Regions from separate parts of the Pseudomonas sp. ATCC 13867 genome, predicted to be linked through region 1. Evidence: riboswitches for the same ligand, from Rfam matches in the RefSeq annotation. Region 1 holds a riboswitch; each other region holds the start of a gene.
What was found. Region 1 has a riboswitch for cobalamin ahead of H681_RS03100 (CbtB domain-containing protein). Riboswitches for the same ligand answer to the same signal wherever they lie in the genome.
Positions count from the first base shown of each region.

Region 2: another riboswitch for cobalamin. It lies ahead of H681_RS03715 (TonB-dependent receptor domain-containing protein); the one in region 1 lies ahead of H681_RS03100 (CbtB domain-containing protein).
Region 3: another riboswitch for cobalamin. It lies ahead of H681_RS06895 (TonB-dependent receptor plug domain-containing protein); the one in region 1 lies ahead of H681_RS03100 (CbtB domain-containing protein).

Region 1 is NC_020829.1:670,258-675,271, forward strand. It holds gene cobN (cobaltochelatase subunit CobN) at 1-222, opposite strand, end outside; gene cobW (cobalamin biosynthesis protein CobW) at 340-1,407, opposite strand; cobalamin riboswitch at 1,643-1,837, opposite strand; cobalamin riboswitch at 1,909-2,127, shown strand; gene H681_RS03100 (CbtB domain-containing protein) at 2,229-2,417, shown strand; gene H681_RS03105 (CbtA family protein) at 2,511-3,221, shown strand; gene H681_RS03110 (cobalamin biosynthesis protein) at 3,304-3,720, shown strand; gene cobM (precorrin-4 C(11)-methyltransferase) at 3,717-4,472, shown strand; gene mapR (GntR family transcriptional regulator MpaR) at 4,770-5,014, opposite strand, start outside.
Region 2 is NC_020829.1:791,265-796,278, reverse strand. It holds gene dxs (1-deoxy-D-xylulose-5-phosphate synthase) at 1-1,546, shown strand, start outside; cobalamin riboswitch at 1,575-1,779, shown strand; gene H681_RS03715 (TonB-dependent receptor domain-containing protein) at 1,874-3,730, shown strand; gene H681_RS03710 (HAD family hydrolase) at 4,087-4,683, opposite strand; gene tesB (acyl-CoA thioesterase II) at 4,680-5,014, opposite strand, start outside.
Region 3 is NC_020829.1:1,503,778-1,508,791, forward strand. It holds gene H681_RS06870 (cysteine hydrolase family protein) at 1-204, opposite strand, end outside; gene H681_RS06875 (GlxA family transcriptional regulator) at 314-1,312, shown strand; gene H681_RS06880 (DUF3303 domain-containing protein) at 1,302-1,607, opposite strand; gene H681_RS06885 (cupin domain-containing protein) at 1,799-2,167, opposite strand; gene H681_RS06890 (VOC family protein) at 2,346-2,774, shown strand; cobalamin riboswitch at 2,848-3,054, shown strand; gene H681_RS06895 (TonB-dependent receptor plug domain-containing protein) at 3,149-5,014, shown strand, end outside.

The sequences.
Region 1 (5,014 bases):
CTCGTCGACGTAGAGGTCCACCGAGGCGTGGTTCTGCAACTGCATGGGGTTGGCCAGGCGCAGGCTCGGGTAGCCCTCCGGCAGCTCGCGGGCGGCCTCGGCGAGCAGCGCCAGGTGCGAATCGCCGCTGCAGAGGATCACCAGCTCGGCGGGCGTCTGGGCCAGGTGGGCGATGCCGTCGTCGGGGACGAAACCGCCGGGTTGGGTGCGCAGCAGATGCATGAGGCTTGCTCGGTGTAGGGCTTCATGTAGGAGCGAGGGGGCGCCTAGCTCTTGCTCGCGAACCAGACCCCGCTGCGAGGCCGTTCGCGAGCAAGCTCGCTCCTACGAAAAGCAGTGTTACGCCAGGGCGGTACGCAGCTCGTTGCTGATGGCGGCCTGGTCCAGTTCCTGGCCGATCACGACCAGGCGGGTGCTGCGGGTTTCGTCGCTGCGCCAGGCGCGGTCGAAGTGCTTGTCGAAGCGTTTGCCGACGCCCTGCACCAGCAGGCGCATGGGTTTGCCGGGGATGGCGACGAAGCCCTTGATGCGCAGCACGGCGTGGCGCTCGACCAGCGCGTTCAGCACATCGAGCAGGGCGCGCTCTTCCACTTCCGGCAGGTCGACGTGGAAGGAGTCGAACTCGTCGTGGTGGTGATCTTCATGGCCTTCGTGCTCTTCATTGGAGTGGACGTGATGAGTCGGGCGGCTGTCGATGTGCAGCTCGGCTTCGGCGTTCAGCCCCAGCAGCACCGAGAGCGGCAGCTGGCCGGAGTTGGCTTCGACGATCTTCACCGCCGGCGGCAACTCCTCGGCGACTTCGGCACGCACGCGGGCCAGCGCCTCGGCGTCGAGCAGGTCGGCCTTGTTCAGTACCACCAGGTCGGCGCTGGCCAGCTGGTCTTCGAAGAGTTCGTGCAGCGGCGATTCGTGGTCCAGGTTCGGGTCCTGCTTGCGCTGCTCGTCCACCTGCTCGGGGTGGGCGGCGAAGGTGCCGGCGGCCACTGCCGGGCTGTCGACCACGGTGATCACCGCGTCCACGGTGCAGGCGTTGCGGATTTCCGGCCACTGGAAGGCCTGCACCAGCGGCTTGGGCAGGGCCAGGCCCGAGGTCTCGATGAGGATCTGGTCGAGGTCGCCACGGCGCGCCACCAGTTCGCGCATCACCGGGAAGAACTCTTCCTGCACGGTGCAGCACAGGCAGCCGTTGGCCAGCTCGAAGACGCGGCCGACCGCCTCTTCTTCGCTGCAACCGATGGAGCACTGCTTGAGGATTTCGCCGTCGATGCCCAGCTCGCCGAATTCGTTGACGATCACCGCGATGCGGCGGCCCTCGGCATTGTCGAGCATGTGGCGCAGGAGGGTGGTTTTGCCGGCACCGAGGAAGCCGGTGACGATGGTGACGGGGAGTTTGGCCAGGGTTTTCATGCGCGCCTCGCAAGTGGACATTGGAGGGCGGATGAAGGGCGCGCGCGCGGGTTCGCCGCGCAACGAAGGTCGCCACCGGATCACCCCGCCCGGTTGTCTGTTGATAACGAACCGGTTCCGGATCTCGCGAGCTAGAGCCAGGCAAGGCGGAGGATCGTCGGGGACGCGGAGTTGACTGTAGTCAATGAGCAGTCCACGACGATCCGCCAACGCAGCATGGCCGACGCGCAGCAGATCGAAAACCAGTCACGAGGCAGGTCTCCTGGCTCACAGCCCTTGATCGTCCTTTCGCCTTCCCGCCGTAGTCGGCAGTGGCGTGTGAAAGAACAGGCTGTTCACAGTTGCGGGGGCAGCCGTGGCGCATCCGAAGATTTCCACGTTCCCTCTTAGCTCCGGCCAGTGCCGGAGAACCTCGAAGGGAGGAAGGCTACGCAGCGTGGCCGGGGCGGTCAATCGCCGGGGATCGGGCGACGCGCAGTTGACGCTGCGGGACTGCCGTGGTCAGCTAGCGCGGTTTCAGGTGTCTCGCGCCGACGCGCGCGAGGTGAAACGGGAAGCCGGTGCGTCCGCAAGGACCAGTCCGGCGCTGCCCCCGCAACGGTAAGCGCATCGAGGGTCGTCAGTAGCCACTGTGCCAAGGCATGGGAAGGCTGGCCCATCCGGCGAGAGTCTCTCGCTGGCGTCGCAAGCCCGGAGACCGGCCTGGAATCCTCACATTTTGGCAAACCCGCGGTGGGCGGGCGCAGGCCGTGGCGCGACCGATCCGGCGCGTTCGAATGCGTTCAACCTCTGCGTTCTCACTCTTTTCAGAGGGAACGTTCATGTCCAGCAGCATCCTGACGCAACAGGCGTCGAGTACTTCCATCCCCCTTTCCAAGCGCATCAGCCTGGCCGTTGGCGCCAGCCTGCTCGGTGCGCTGCTGGTGTATTTCGCCGGTTTCTCTCATCTGGAAGCAGTGCACAACGCTGCCCACGATACCCGCCATAGTGCGGGCTTCCCCTGCCACTGACGCACGCTGCCTGCGCGTAAGCGCAGCGTATTCGAGGCACTCGCGATCGCTGGTTCGCCGCGCTCGAGGTCTCGTTTCGTCCGGAGAACTGCAATGATCAAACGTATCGCCCAGACCGCCGGATTCGCCGGTCTGATCGCCGCGCTGGTGCTGACCGTGGTCCAGCTGCTGTGGGTATCCCCGCTGATCCTCAAGGCGGAAACCTATGAGAAATCCGAGCCGGCCGCCGCACTGGTCGAAGAACATGCCCATGAGCACGCCGACGGCGCAGTTGCGGGTCATCACCATGACGAGGAAGCCTGGGAGCCGGAAGATGGCTGGCAGCGCATCCTCTCCACCACCGGCGGCAATCTGGTGGTCGCGGTGGGTTTCGCGCTGATGCTCGCGGGCCTGTTCACCCTGCGTGAGCCGGGCAAGACCTCCGAAGGCCTGCTCTGGGGCCTGGCCGGTTTTGCCGTGTTCAACCTGGCGCCGTCCCTCGGCCTGCCGCCGGAAGTCCCCGGCACCGCCGCCGCGGATCTGAGCCTGCGGCAGACCTGGTGGATCGGCACTGCCGCCGCCACCGCCGCCGGTCTCGCGCTGCTGGTGTTCGGCCGCCACTGGGCGCTGCGCATCGTCGGCCTTGCGTTGCTGGTGGTGCCGCACGTGATCGGCGCGCCGCAGCCGGAAGTGCATTCCAGCCTCGCGCCGGAAAGCCTGGCTCACGAGTTCATCGTCGCCTCGCTGGTCACCAACGCGGTGTTCTGGGCGGCCCTGGGTCTGGTGGCCGCCTGGTTGTTCCGCCGTTTCGCCCCCTCGGCCTGATTCGCCGCTATGCTCGACCCCGCAGCCGGCCCAGCCGCCTGCGGGGTTTTCATTTACAGGTGTCACTTCCAGGAGAATGCCGATGACGCTGGTTGCCGGCCTCGGTTGCCGCCGGGGCTGCCCGCTCGATGAACTGCATGCCTTGCTACGGGATACGCTGGCCGAGGCCGGGCTCGACGAGTCCCATCTCACCGCCCTGGCCAGCGCCACGCTGAAAGCCGACGAAGAGGGGCTGACCGCCCTGGCTGCTGCCCTCGACTTGCCGCTGGCGCTGTTCACACCGCAACAATTGGCGGCCTGCGAGAGGAACCTGGGCGAGCCTTCTGAAACTGTGCGCGCGGCCACCGGCAGCGCGAGCGTGGCCGAAGCGGCGGCATTGCTGCAGGCCGAGGCGCAAGGTGGTGCGCCGGCACGCCTGCTGGTGGGCAAGCGCCGCAGCGAGCAAGCCACCTGCGCGCTGGCTTTCATCCCCGTCGAATCCGAGCGGGAGCAGCCATGACGGTCTATTTCATCGGTGCCGGTCCTGGCGATCCCGAGCTCATCACGGTCAAGGGCCAGCGGCTGATCCGCACCTGCCCGGTGATCCTTTACGCAGGTTCCCTGGTGCCGCCGGCCGTGCTGGAAGGGCACAGCGCCGAGCGCGTGGTGAATACCGCCGAACTGAACCTGGAGGAGATCGTCGAGCTGCTGACGCAGGCCCACGCGGAGGGCAAGGACGTCGCGCGGGTGCACTCCGGCGATCCCTCGCTGTACGGCGCCATCGGCGAGCAGATCCGTCACCTGCGCGAGCGCGGCATTCCCTACGAGATCATTCCCGGCGTCACTGCCACCTCGGCCTGCGCGGCGATCCTCGGTTGCGAGCTGACCCTGCCGGAGATATCCCAGACGTTGATCCTCACCCGCTACGCCAGCAGGACGCGTATGCCCGAGGGCGAGTCGCTGGCCGAGCTGGCGCAACACCAAGCGACCCTGGCCATTCACCTGGGCATCGGTCAACTGGCGAACATCGTCGCCGAACTGCTGCCGCACTACGGTGCGGATTGTCCCGTCGCGGTGATCCATCGCGCCAGTTGGCCGGATCAGGACCAGGTCACCGGCACCCTCGGCGATATCCTGCCCAAGGCGCAGGCCAAGGGTTTCCGCCGTACGGCTTTGATTCTGGTCGGGAAGGTGCTGGGGGCGGAGGGGTTTGCCGATTCGTCGCTGTACAGCACGGGGCATACGCATCTGTATCGCGGGGGCACCTTGTAGGAGCGAGCTTGCTCGCGAACGGAACTCACCCGATACACCGTACCGAAGCGGTTCGCGAGCAAGCTTGCTTCTACGAAAAGCTGTTCAGGCTCGCCACTTATCGGCGCGCGGCAGCATCCCGCGCCGCAGGTACCAGCGCACGCCCCAATGCACGCCGAGCGCGGCGCACACTGTGAGCAGGATCACCAGGCTTTCCGCATCCACGGCTACTTCCCTCGTCCGAACGCTTCCTGACAGGGTATGTCCGCGACAAACCGTCGCACAGATACAGATCGTTTCCGAATGTACGGATCAGTCCTACAGCGAGTGAATGATCCGCCCGAGGGTTTCCATCGCCTGCTCGCTGATGGCCGTCCACGGGTGGCCGTAGTTGAGTCGCAGGCAGTGGCCGAAGCGCCTGGTCGCCGAGAAGATCGGCCCCGGCGCCAGGCTGATGCCCTGAGCCAGGGCGAGCTGGAACAGCTTGAGCGCGTCGATGTGCTCGGGTAGCTCCAGCCACAGGAAGTAGCCGCCGCTGGGCCGGGTGACGCGGGTGGCGGCGG
Region 2 (5,014 bases), 120 kb from region 1:
CGACACCTTTGGCGTCGGTCACTCCAGCACCTCCATCAGCGCCGCGCTGGGGATGGCCATCGCCGCCCGCATGCAGGGCTCGGGCCGCAAGTCGGTGGCGGTGATCGGCGACGGCGCACTGACCGCCGGCATGGCCTTCGAGGCACTCAACCACGCGTCGGAGGTCAAGGCCGACATGCTGGTGATCCTCAACGACAACGACATGTCGATCTCCAACAATGTCGGCGGCCTGTCCAACTACCTGGCCAAGATTCTCTCCAGCCGCACCTACAGCAGCATGCGCGAAGGCAGCAAGAAGGTGCTCTCGCGCCTGCCCGGCGCCTGGGAGATCGCCCGCCGCACCGAGGAATACGCCAAGGGCATGCTGGTCCCCGGCACGCTCTTCGAGGAGCTGGGCTGGAACTACATCGGCCCCATCGACGGCCACGACCTGCCGACCCTGATCGCCACCCTGCGCAACATGCGTGACCTCAAGGGCCCGCAGTTCCTCCACGTGGTGACCAAGAAGGGCAAGGGCTTCGGCCCGGCCGAGATCGACCCGATCGGCTACCACGCCATCACCAAGCTCGAACCCGAAGGCGCTCCCGCCCATGCCGTGCCGAAGAAGGCCGGCGGGCCGAAGTACTCCAGCGTGTTCGGCCAGTGGCTGTGCGACATGGCCGCCCAGGACCCGCGCCTGGTCGGCATCACCCCGGCGATGAAGGAAGGCTCGGACCTGGTCGCCTTCGCCGACAAATTCCCGGACCGCTACTTCGATGTCGCCATCGCCGAGCAGCACGCCGTGACCCTCGCGGCCGGCATGGCCTGCGACGGCGCAAAGCCCGTGGTGGCGATCTACTCCACCTTCCTGCAGCGCGGCTACGACCAGCTGATCCACGACGTCGCGGTGCAGAACCTCGACGTGCTGTTCGCCATCGACCGCGCCGGTCTGGTGGGCGAAGACGGCCCGACCCACGCCGGCAGCTTCGACCTCTCCTACCTGCGCTGCATCCCCGGCATGCTGGTGATGACCCCCAGCGACGAGAACGAACTGCGCAAGCTGCTCACCACCGGCCATCACTTCGAAGGCCCGGCGGCGGTGCGCTACCCGCGCGGCACCGGCCCCAACGCTCCCATCGAGGCGGCGCTGGCACCGGTCGAGATCGGCAAGGGCGTGGTTCGCCGTGAAGGCAAGGCCGGCAAGGTCGCCTTCCTGGTGTTCGGCGTGCAACTGGCCGAAGCGCTGAAAGTGGCGGAGCAGTTCGATGCCACGGTCGCCGACATGCGCTTCGTCAAGCCGCTGGACGAGGAACTGGTGCGCCAGCTGGCCGCCAGCCACGAGCTGCTGGTGACCGTCGAGGAGAACTCGGTGATGGGCGGCGCCGGCGCCGCCGTCAGCGAATTCCTCGCCCACGAGAACCTGCAGCAGCCGATCCTGCACCTGGGTCTGCCGGACTACTACGTCGAGCACGCCAAGCCCGCGCAGATGCTCGCGGAGTGCGGGCTAGACGCCGCCGGCATCGAAGCCTCGGTGAAGGCGCGCCTGGAGGCCCTCGGCAAGCGCTGAGGCCGATCGGCGCATCCCTCCCCTGGAGTATTGCCAGTGACGGGCGCACCGACTAAGGTGCGCCCGTTTTCGTTCGAGGTAACGGGAAGCAGGTGAAAGACCTGCGCTGCCCCCGCAACGGTAACCGACGCGCCCCTTAAGGAGCGCAGCATCGCCATCCGCCACTGCTGAATGCGGGAAGGCGGCGATGTGACGTCGGCAGCCCGGAGACCGCCCTCGACGCGATCCGACAGGTGTTGCGGAGGGCATCACCGTCAAGTGCGGTGCCCCTGTCCGCCCTTGCCACGCCCTCCTCGAAAGTCATCCGACCGCTTTTGAGGACGCTCCATGAAACTGACCCGACTCGCCCTGGCCACCAGCCTGCTGCCCGGCATGGCCTTCGCTGCCAGCGATATCTACTCGCTCTCCGACCAGGTGATCACCTCCGCACGCCAGGCCCAGCCGCGCGCCGAAGCCACTTCGGCCAACAGCGTATTCACCCGTGCCGACATCGAGCGGCTACAAGTGCGCAGCGTTCCCGCCCTGCTCGCCCGCGTGCCCGGCGTGCAGATGGGCAGCTCGGGCGGCGTGGTCTCGTACTCCGTGCGCGGCACCAGCACTGCGCAGACCCTGGTACTGGTCGACGGCCAGCGCGTCGCTTCGGCCAGCAGCGGCATCGCCCGCCTGGACTACCTGAGCATCGACAGCATCGAGCGCGTCGAAGTGACCCGCGGCCCGCGTTCCGCGCTGTACGGCGCCGACGCCATCGGCGGGGTCATCCAGATCTTCACCCGTCGCGGCGAAGCCGGCCTGCACCCCGAAGTGCGCCTGGCTGCCGGCAGCCACGGCACCTTCGAACGCAGCCTGAGCCTGTCCGGCGGCGACGAGCAGACCCGCTACAACCTCGGCGGCAGCCTCGACGAGAGCCAGGGCTGGGATCGCACCAGCGACAACGTCGGCGCCGACAACGATCACGACGCCCAGCGCAACAAGGCCGTGCACCTGAACCTGGACCACCACTTCAGCGAAGACTGGAAGGCCGGCCTGAACCTCAACGACCAGCGCGGCAAGAACGAATACGACGACGCCTACAACTTCGAGCCCGGCCGCCCGCAGGACAAATTCCGCGTCAGCAGCTACAGCGCCTACCTCGACGGCCAGATCTCGAAGATGTGGAACAGCCGCCTGGAACTGGGCCGCAGCTTCGACCGCAACAAGGCCGTGGGCGCCGCCGACAGCTGGAACAACGGCACGCTGGAAACCACCCGCCACTCGGCGAGCTGGATCAACCGCCTGCAACTGGACGACGCCAACCAGCTGGCGCTGGGCACCGACTGGTACGAAGACAAGGTCGACGGCACCACTGCCTTCGCCGACGACCAGCGCAGCAACCGCGCCTTCTTCGCCCAGCACAGCTTCAAGGGCGACAGCTTCGGCACCGAGCTGGGTATCCGCCACGACAACAACCAGGCCTACGGCAGCCAGAACAGCTGGAACGCCGCCTTCAGCCTACCGGTGGGCGACAGCCAGACCTGGATCGCCAGTTACGGCGAAGGCTTCCGCGCGCCGACCTTCAGCGACCTCTACTACCCCGGCGCGAGCAACCCGGACCTCAAGGCCGAGACCTCGAAGACCTACGAGCTGCAATGGCGTGGGGGCATCGAAGGCACGCACTTGGAAGCCTCGCTGTACCGCACCGAGATCGACGACATGATCGCCTGGGACAGCACCAGCAATCAGCCGGAGAATATCAACAAGGCGCGCATCAATGGCTTCGAAGCCAGCATCGCCCGCGACGTGCTGGGCTGGCAGGCCGCGCTCGGCCTGAGCCTGATCGACCCGCGCGACCGCGACACCGGCCACACCCTGCCGTATCGCGCGCGCCGCACCCTGAGCCTGGACCTCGATCGCCAGTTCGGCGCCATCGGCCTCGGCGGCACCTGGCGTGCGGTCAGCCAGCGCTACGACGACGCGGCCAACACCCGCGAGCTGTCCGGCTACGGCGTGCTCGACCTGCGCACCAGCTGGCTGGCCAGCGACGAGATTCGCTTCGACCTGAAGCTGGATAACGCCCTGGACCGCGACTACACCCTGGGCGACTACCTGCGCCCGACCAGTCCAATGGACTTCATGGGCGAAGCCCGCCCCTACCGCGAACCGGGGCGCACCGCGCTGCTGGCGGTGACCTGGACGCCGGAGCTGTAAGGGAAGCGGCCTGACGGCCCCTCACCCTGCCCCTGGCTACGCACCCGCTCCGGAGGGAGAGGGACTGTCCTGGCAGGCTCAAGATTCGGCGCCCTCTCCCCTTGGGAGAGGGCTGGGGTGAGGCGCACCGGTATCGAACAGAGCCTCCGTAGGAGTGGATTCATCCGCGATGCTCCTGCGTGGCCGACACCAATCGCGGACGAAGTCCGCTCCTACGCCGGGCCTGTGGAATGGTGGGAAGTCGGTTCGCGAGCAAGCTCGCTCCTACAAAAAGCGGCCCGGTGTAGCTCCGATGTCTCAGCGCGTGCTGAACCCTGTAGGAGCGAGCTTGCTCGCGAACCCGCCCAGCAGCGGGCCTAGAGCACTCCCGCCATTCGCCCCAACTGCGCGCAATCCTGCGCATGCCAGTCGGTCAGCTCGGGCCAGGGGTTCTCCGGAAGGTTGACCAACGCACTGTGCGCACCCGCCGCGCGGGCGCAGTCGAGGTCGAAGCGGTAGTCGCCGACCATCAGCATCCGCTGCGGCGCCACGTCCCAGCGCGCGGCCAGGCGCAGCAGGCCGTCCGCGCTGGGCTTGGGATCGGCCTCGCCACGGCCGAGGATGTCGCCGCTGTGGAAACAATCGCCCACCCCAATGGCGGCCAGGGTGATCAGCGCCAGCTCATGGGCGTTGCGGGTGAGGATGCCCAGGCGGTAGCCGGCCCCGTGCAACGCGCGCACCAGCGCCACCGCACCGGGCGCCGCGGTGGAGGCCACCGCCAGTTCGCGCTCATGCTCCAGCAGCCAGGCGTGCTTGGCCGCCGCCTCGTCCTCCGGCAATGCCGCGAGGTGGGAGAGGATGTCGTGTTCCTGGGGAATGCCCAAGGCCCGCTTGATCGCCGGGAAGTCGTGCACCGCCAGGGTCAGGGTGCCGTCCATGTCGAACACCCAGTGGCGGATGTCGCCGAGTTTCACGACCAATCCTCGCGATGACGAATCAGGCCTTCCTGGGTGGTGGACGTGACCAGTTGGCCGTCGCGGTTGAAGATGCTGCCGCGCACGAAGCCGCGGCCATTGCCGGCCCAGGGGCTGTCCATCGCATAGAGCAGCCACTCGTCCGCGCGCAGGTCGCGGTGGAACCACACAGAATGGTCGATGGTGGCAACCTGCATGTCCTTCTGCCACACCGAATGCCCGTGAGGCAGTAGCGAGGTGGTGAGGAAGCCGAAATCCGAGGCGTAGGCGAGGATGTACTTGTGCAGCGCCGGGATGTCCGGCAGCTTGCCGTCGGCGCGCAGCCAGAGGT
Region 3 (5,014 bases), 830 kb from region 1:
GCCCTCGCTGCCGGGGGCGAAGAACGGCGCGTCGGCGCTTTCGAATTCGTGACGCACGTGCACCACCAGATCACCGCGCTCGCGGAAGGCGGCGAGCACCCTGGCGGCCTGGTCGGCGGCGGCCTCGATGCCGACCAGCGGCCATTTGCCGGAAGGGAAGTAGTCGTTCTGGATATCCACTAGGATGAGCGCTTGCTTGGCCATTTCCGAAGTCCTTCTTGAACGTTGAGGGGTGAGGAAGTGGAACCAGTATGGTTCGCCGCGCGCCGCGGGGGGATCAGGCGGAACGACAATAACCGGGGGAAAACTGACAATGGTTGTGCAACGGAGCGTCGTCGAGATCGGGTTGCTGCTCTACCCCGGTGTGCAGGCGGCGGCGCTGCATGGGTTGACCGACCTGTTCGCGGTGGCCGAGCGGATCGCTGGCGAAGAAGCCGCGCAGCAGTTGCCGGCGCTGCGCGTCAGCCACTGGTCCGGCGAGGACGGCGGCGAGCCCCGGCGTATCTTCGACACGCGCCCGGACGTGGACAGCCGGCTGGTCGCCGTGCTCGTCCCTCCGGCGCTGTTCGGCCTGCCGGATGCTGAGCCCTTGCGCCATCTCACCGAATGGCTGGCCGCGCGCCATGCGCAGGGCGCCATCGTCGGTTCGGTGTGCATCGGCGGGCTGCTGGTGGCCGAGGCGGGCCTGCTCGATGGGCGTTCCGCCACCGCCCATTGGAGCGGGGCCGAGGCCTTCGCCCGGCGTTTTCCCAGGGTGCGCCTGGAGGCGCACAAGCCGATCGTCGATGATGGCGACCTGATCACCTCCGCCGGGCTGATGGCCTGGTCGGACCTCGGCCTGCGCATCGTCGACCGCCTGCTCGGCCCGAGCATCGCCAACCGCACCGCGCGCTTCCTGGTGGTGGAGCACAGCGACAGCGCCCAGCAGTGCGGCAGCAACTTCGCGCCGCTGCTGGGGCATGGCGACGCCGCGATCCTCAAGGTGCAGCACTGGCTGCAGGGCAATGGCGCGGTGGACGTCAGCCTCGCCGCCATGGCCGCCCAGGCAGGGCTGGAGGAGCGCACCTTCCTGCGCCGTTTCCGCTCCGCTACCGGACTCAAGCCTACCGAGTACTGCCAGCACCTGCGGGTGGGCAAGGCGCGCGAGCTGCTGGAGTTCACCAACGGTACGGTGGACCACATCGCCTACACCGTTGGCTACCTCGATCCAGGCTCGTTCCGCAGCACCTTCCGCAAGATCACCGGCATGGCGCCGAGCGACTACCGCAAGCGCTTCGGCGCCAAGCCGGGCGAGGTCGCGCTCAGGGACTGACCGATGGGGTGTCCGCCGCCTGCTGCAGCATCTGCGCGAGCAGCGGTGCATATTCCGCGTCGGTCATCGCCGGGTGCACCTGCAGGTGCATCAGGTCGGTCCACTGCAGCATCCAGCGTTGCACGTCGAGGGGGTTCTCGGCTTCCGCCAGGCCGAAGCCGAGCATGTGGCCCATAGCGTGCCAGCGACCGACCAGCTTCACGCCGGGCGGCGGCTGGCCGCCGGTCTTGAGGAAGCGCTGGATGATCCTGTCGCGGTTCTCGATGGGGATGGTCCAGTTCACCAGATAAAGCATGTCGCACCTCCGGCCCGGCTCCGGGCTTCGCTGGACGCGGACCCGAACCGGCGACGCCGCCAGAGCCGCGCCTGTGTATCCCAGGCGTGACAGTCTCCGGCTGGGAGCGGCGTTCTTCCGACAGGCATAGCAGCAGCCAGCGAAGCGGGAGCGGCCGCTGATCGGCGGTCGCCAGGGCAGGTGATCGACGGTCAGATCCAGCGATCATTCTCCGCCGTGCGTTCGCCGCCCTGGTCGCCGGTGTTCAGCACGCCGCGCGGTTCGATCAGCATCACCTGCACCTCGTGTTCGGCATAGGGCTTGTGCTCGACGCCGCGAGGCACCACGTAGAGTTCGCCGGCTCGCAGGGTCAGCGGGCCGTCGCGGAAGTCGATGCGCAGCTCGCCGTCGAGCACGATGAAGGTCTCGTCGGTGTCGGCGTGGCTGTGCCAGACGAAATCGCCGTGCAGCTTCACCACCTTGAACTGGTAGTCGTTCATCTCGGCGATCACTCGCGGCTGCCAGGTCTCAGTGATGCGGCCGAGCTTGTCCTGCAGGTTGATCGGTTGGCGTTGGGTCACGGTGGTTTTCTCCTTGGGATCGTTCTGTCCAAACTACTGCTGGTCCCTGGAGCGGTCTTGCAGGAACTTGCGCTTCGGTGTCGCTCCCCGTGTTGCGGTTGGTCGCCGGGCAGCGCTGAGCAGCGCAAAGCGGGCGACTATGCTCAGAACCTCGCGCCCTTTTTCGCCGGAGATCGCCATGCCCACGCCCGCTCCCATCGCCCGCCCCAGCGTCATTCCCTGCCTGCGCTACCGCGATGCGCCGCAGGCCATCGACTGGCTGTGCGCCACCTTCGGTTTCCAGCGGCAGCTGGTGGTCGCCGATGACCACGGCGGCATCGCCCACGCGCAGTTGGCGCTGGCCGATGGCAGTGGGCTGGTGATGCTCGGGTCGCTGCACGACAACGAGTACGGCCGGCTGATGCGCCAGCCCGACGAGATTGGCGGCTGCACCCAGAGCATCTATGTGGTGGTGAGGGATGCCGAGGCGCTGTATCGCGCGGTAGTGGACGGTGGCGCGCAGATCGTCATCGACATCAAGGACGAGGACTACGGCGGCCAGGGTTTCACCTGCCGTGATCCGGAAGGGCACATCTGGAGTTTCGGTACCTACGATCCCTGGCACTGATCCTGCGCTTTTGCGCCGCTCCCGCAACATCCTGTTCAACCCCCGTGCTTGACGCTTTCGTTCCCCGAATGTTCAGATTCGCCCCGTTTCAGGTGCCCCCCGCCGCCGTGCGTGGGGTGAAACGGGAAGCCGGTGCGTCGCCCTCGTGCGATCAGTCCGGCGCTGCCCCCGCAACGGTAAGCGAGCGGAGCATCCACAAGGCCACTGTGCTCAGGCATGGGAAGGCGGATGTTTCATGATCCTCGCAAGCCCGGAGACCGGCCTGGAACCTGTTTGGCAAACCCGCGGTGGGCGGGCGTGAGCCGGTTCCCGGGGCGCGCTCGTTCCGGGTGTCGCTGCGCCGCCTGCGAAATCCCGATTTCGAGGCGATCACCTTGCAACTTCCTATCTATCCGAACCGGCGTGCCCTGCGCTGGACTCCCGTTTTCTCCCTCTGCGTCCTCGGCCCGCACCTGTCGGCAGCGCCGCTGAACCTGGCCGACGAAGTCGTCAACGCGCCTTCGGTGGAGTCCACCACCGTGGCGGACATGGCCCGCTACGGCAGCAAGCTGGAGGTCATCGACCGCCAGCAGATCGAACGCGCCGGCCCCAGCGCCGACATCACCCGCGTGCTGCAGATGTACGTGCCCGGCCTGTTCGTCGCGCCGAAGAACGGCCCGTTCGACTACGGCACCTACTCGCTGCTCGGCGGACGCAACGACGACACGCTGATCCTGCTGGACGGTGTGCGCCTGAACAACCGCCTCTACGGCGGCATCTACCTCGACACCCTGCCGACCACCGCGGTGGAGCGCATCGAAGTGCTCAAGGGCGGCCAGGGCCTGCTGTTCGGCACCCAGGCGGTGTCCGGGGTGATCAACATCGTCACCCGCAGCGCGCGCAGTCGCGAGGCATCCGGCGAGGTGAACCTCGGCCTGGACACCTTCAAGGGGCGCAGCGGTGATGCCCGCGCCGAGAAGATCGTGCACAACGGCCTGGGCGACCTTGGCCTGATGGCCTACGTCAGCCACAACCGCTCCGACGGCTACCAGCCGTACCGCGACCAGGACATGACCAGTACGGTCAGCGACAAGCGTCGCTCGTACGACGTCAACGTGTTCGGCGCCAAGGCCATCCAGGCCATCGGCGACGCTTCGCGCCTGGAGCTGTTCTACCAGTACGCCGATGCCGAACTGGACTTCGCCCGGCCGACCTCCAACCACCACACCAGCAACAACCGCGTGCAGCAGATCGCCACGGCGACCTTCCAGCAGAGTGTCGGCGACGATTTCAGCTGGTTCGCCAAGACCCACCTCAACGATTGGGACACCCGCTACGACCGCGTCTACAACCTGCAGGGCGGCGCTACCCAGGTGCTCAATCACAACGACTACTGGGGCTTCACCGACTGGGGCGCGCAGCTCGAAGGCAAGGCACGCTTCGGCGGTGGCCACGAGCTGGTCTTCGGCAACGACAACCAGTGGTACAAGGGCCAGGACGATGTGCTGATCATCGACAACGACAAGGCCGAATCCCACGCGCTCTACGCCCAGCTGCGACCGAACATCGAGGCGCTGCCCGACTGGCACCCGAGCCTGGGCGTGCGCCGCGAGGAAATCTCGGGCGGTGAGGGCGCCACGGTGTGGATGCTGACCTCGCTCTACGACCTCACGCAGCAGCTCAAACTGCGCGGCCAGTTGGGCACCGCCTTCAAGTTGCCTACCGCCGAGCAACTGTTCGTCAACGAACCAGGCGACGAAGTCGGCAATCGCGACCTCAAGCCCGAGCGCAGCCGCAACGCCGAACTGGGCCTGGACTACACCGGCGAGCTGTTCGACCAGCCGTGGAGCGGCAGCGTCACCCTGTTCCGTCGCGAGATCACCGACCTCATCACCCTCGTCGGCGATCAATGGGTGAACGGCAATGGCGAGATCACCGTGCGTGGCGTGGAAGCCAACGGCCAGTGGCAGTTCGGCCGGCACTGGCAGCTCTCCGCCGACGCCACGCGCAATCTCGTGGACAGCCACGACGGCGTGACGGTGAACAACATCCCGCACTTCTTTGCCCGCCTGCGCCTGGGCTATGACGACAACCTCTGGGGGGCCGGTCTTGCCGCGCGCTACGTCGGCTCCATCGTCAGCGCCCAGGACGACGACTACGGTCACTACAGCGTGCTCGATGGCGATGCCTACCGATACCTCGACGGCGCCCGCGCGCATCGCCTGAGCCTGCTGCTGGAGAACCTGCTGGACCGCGACTAC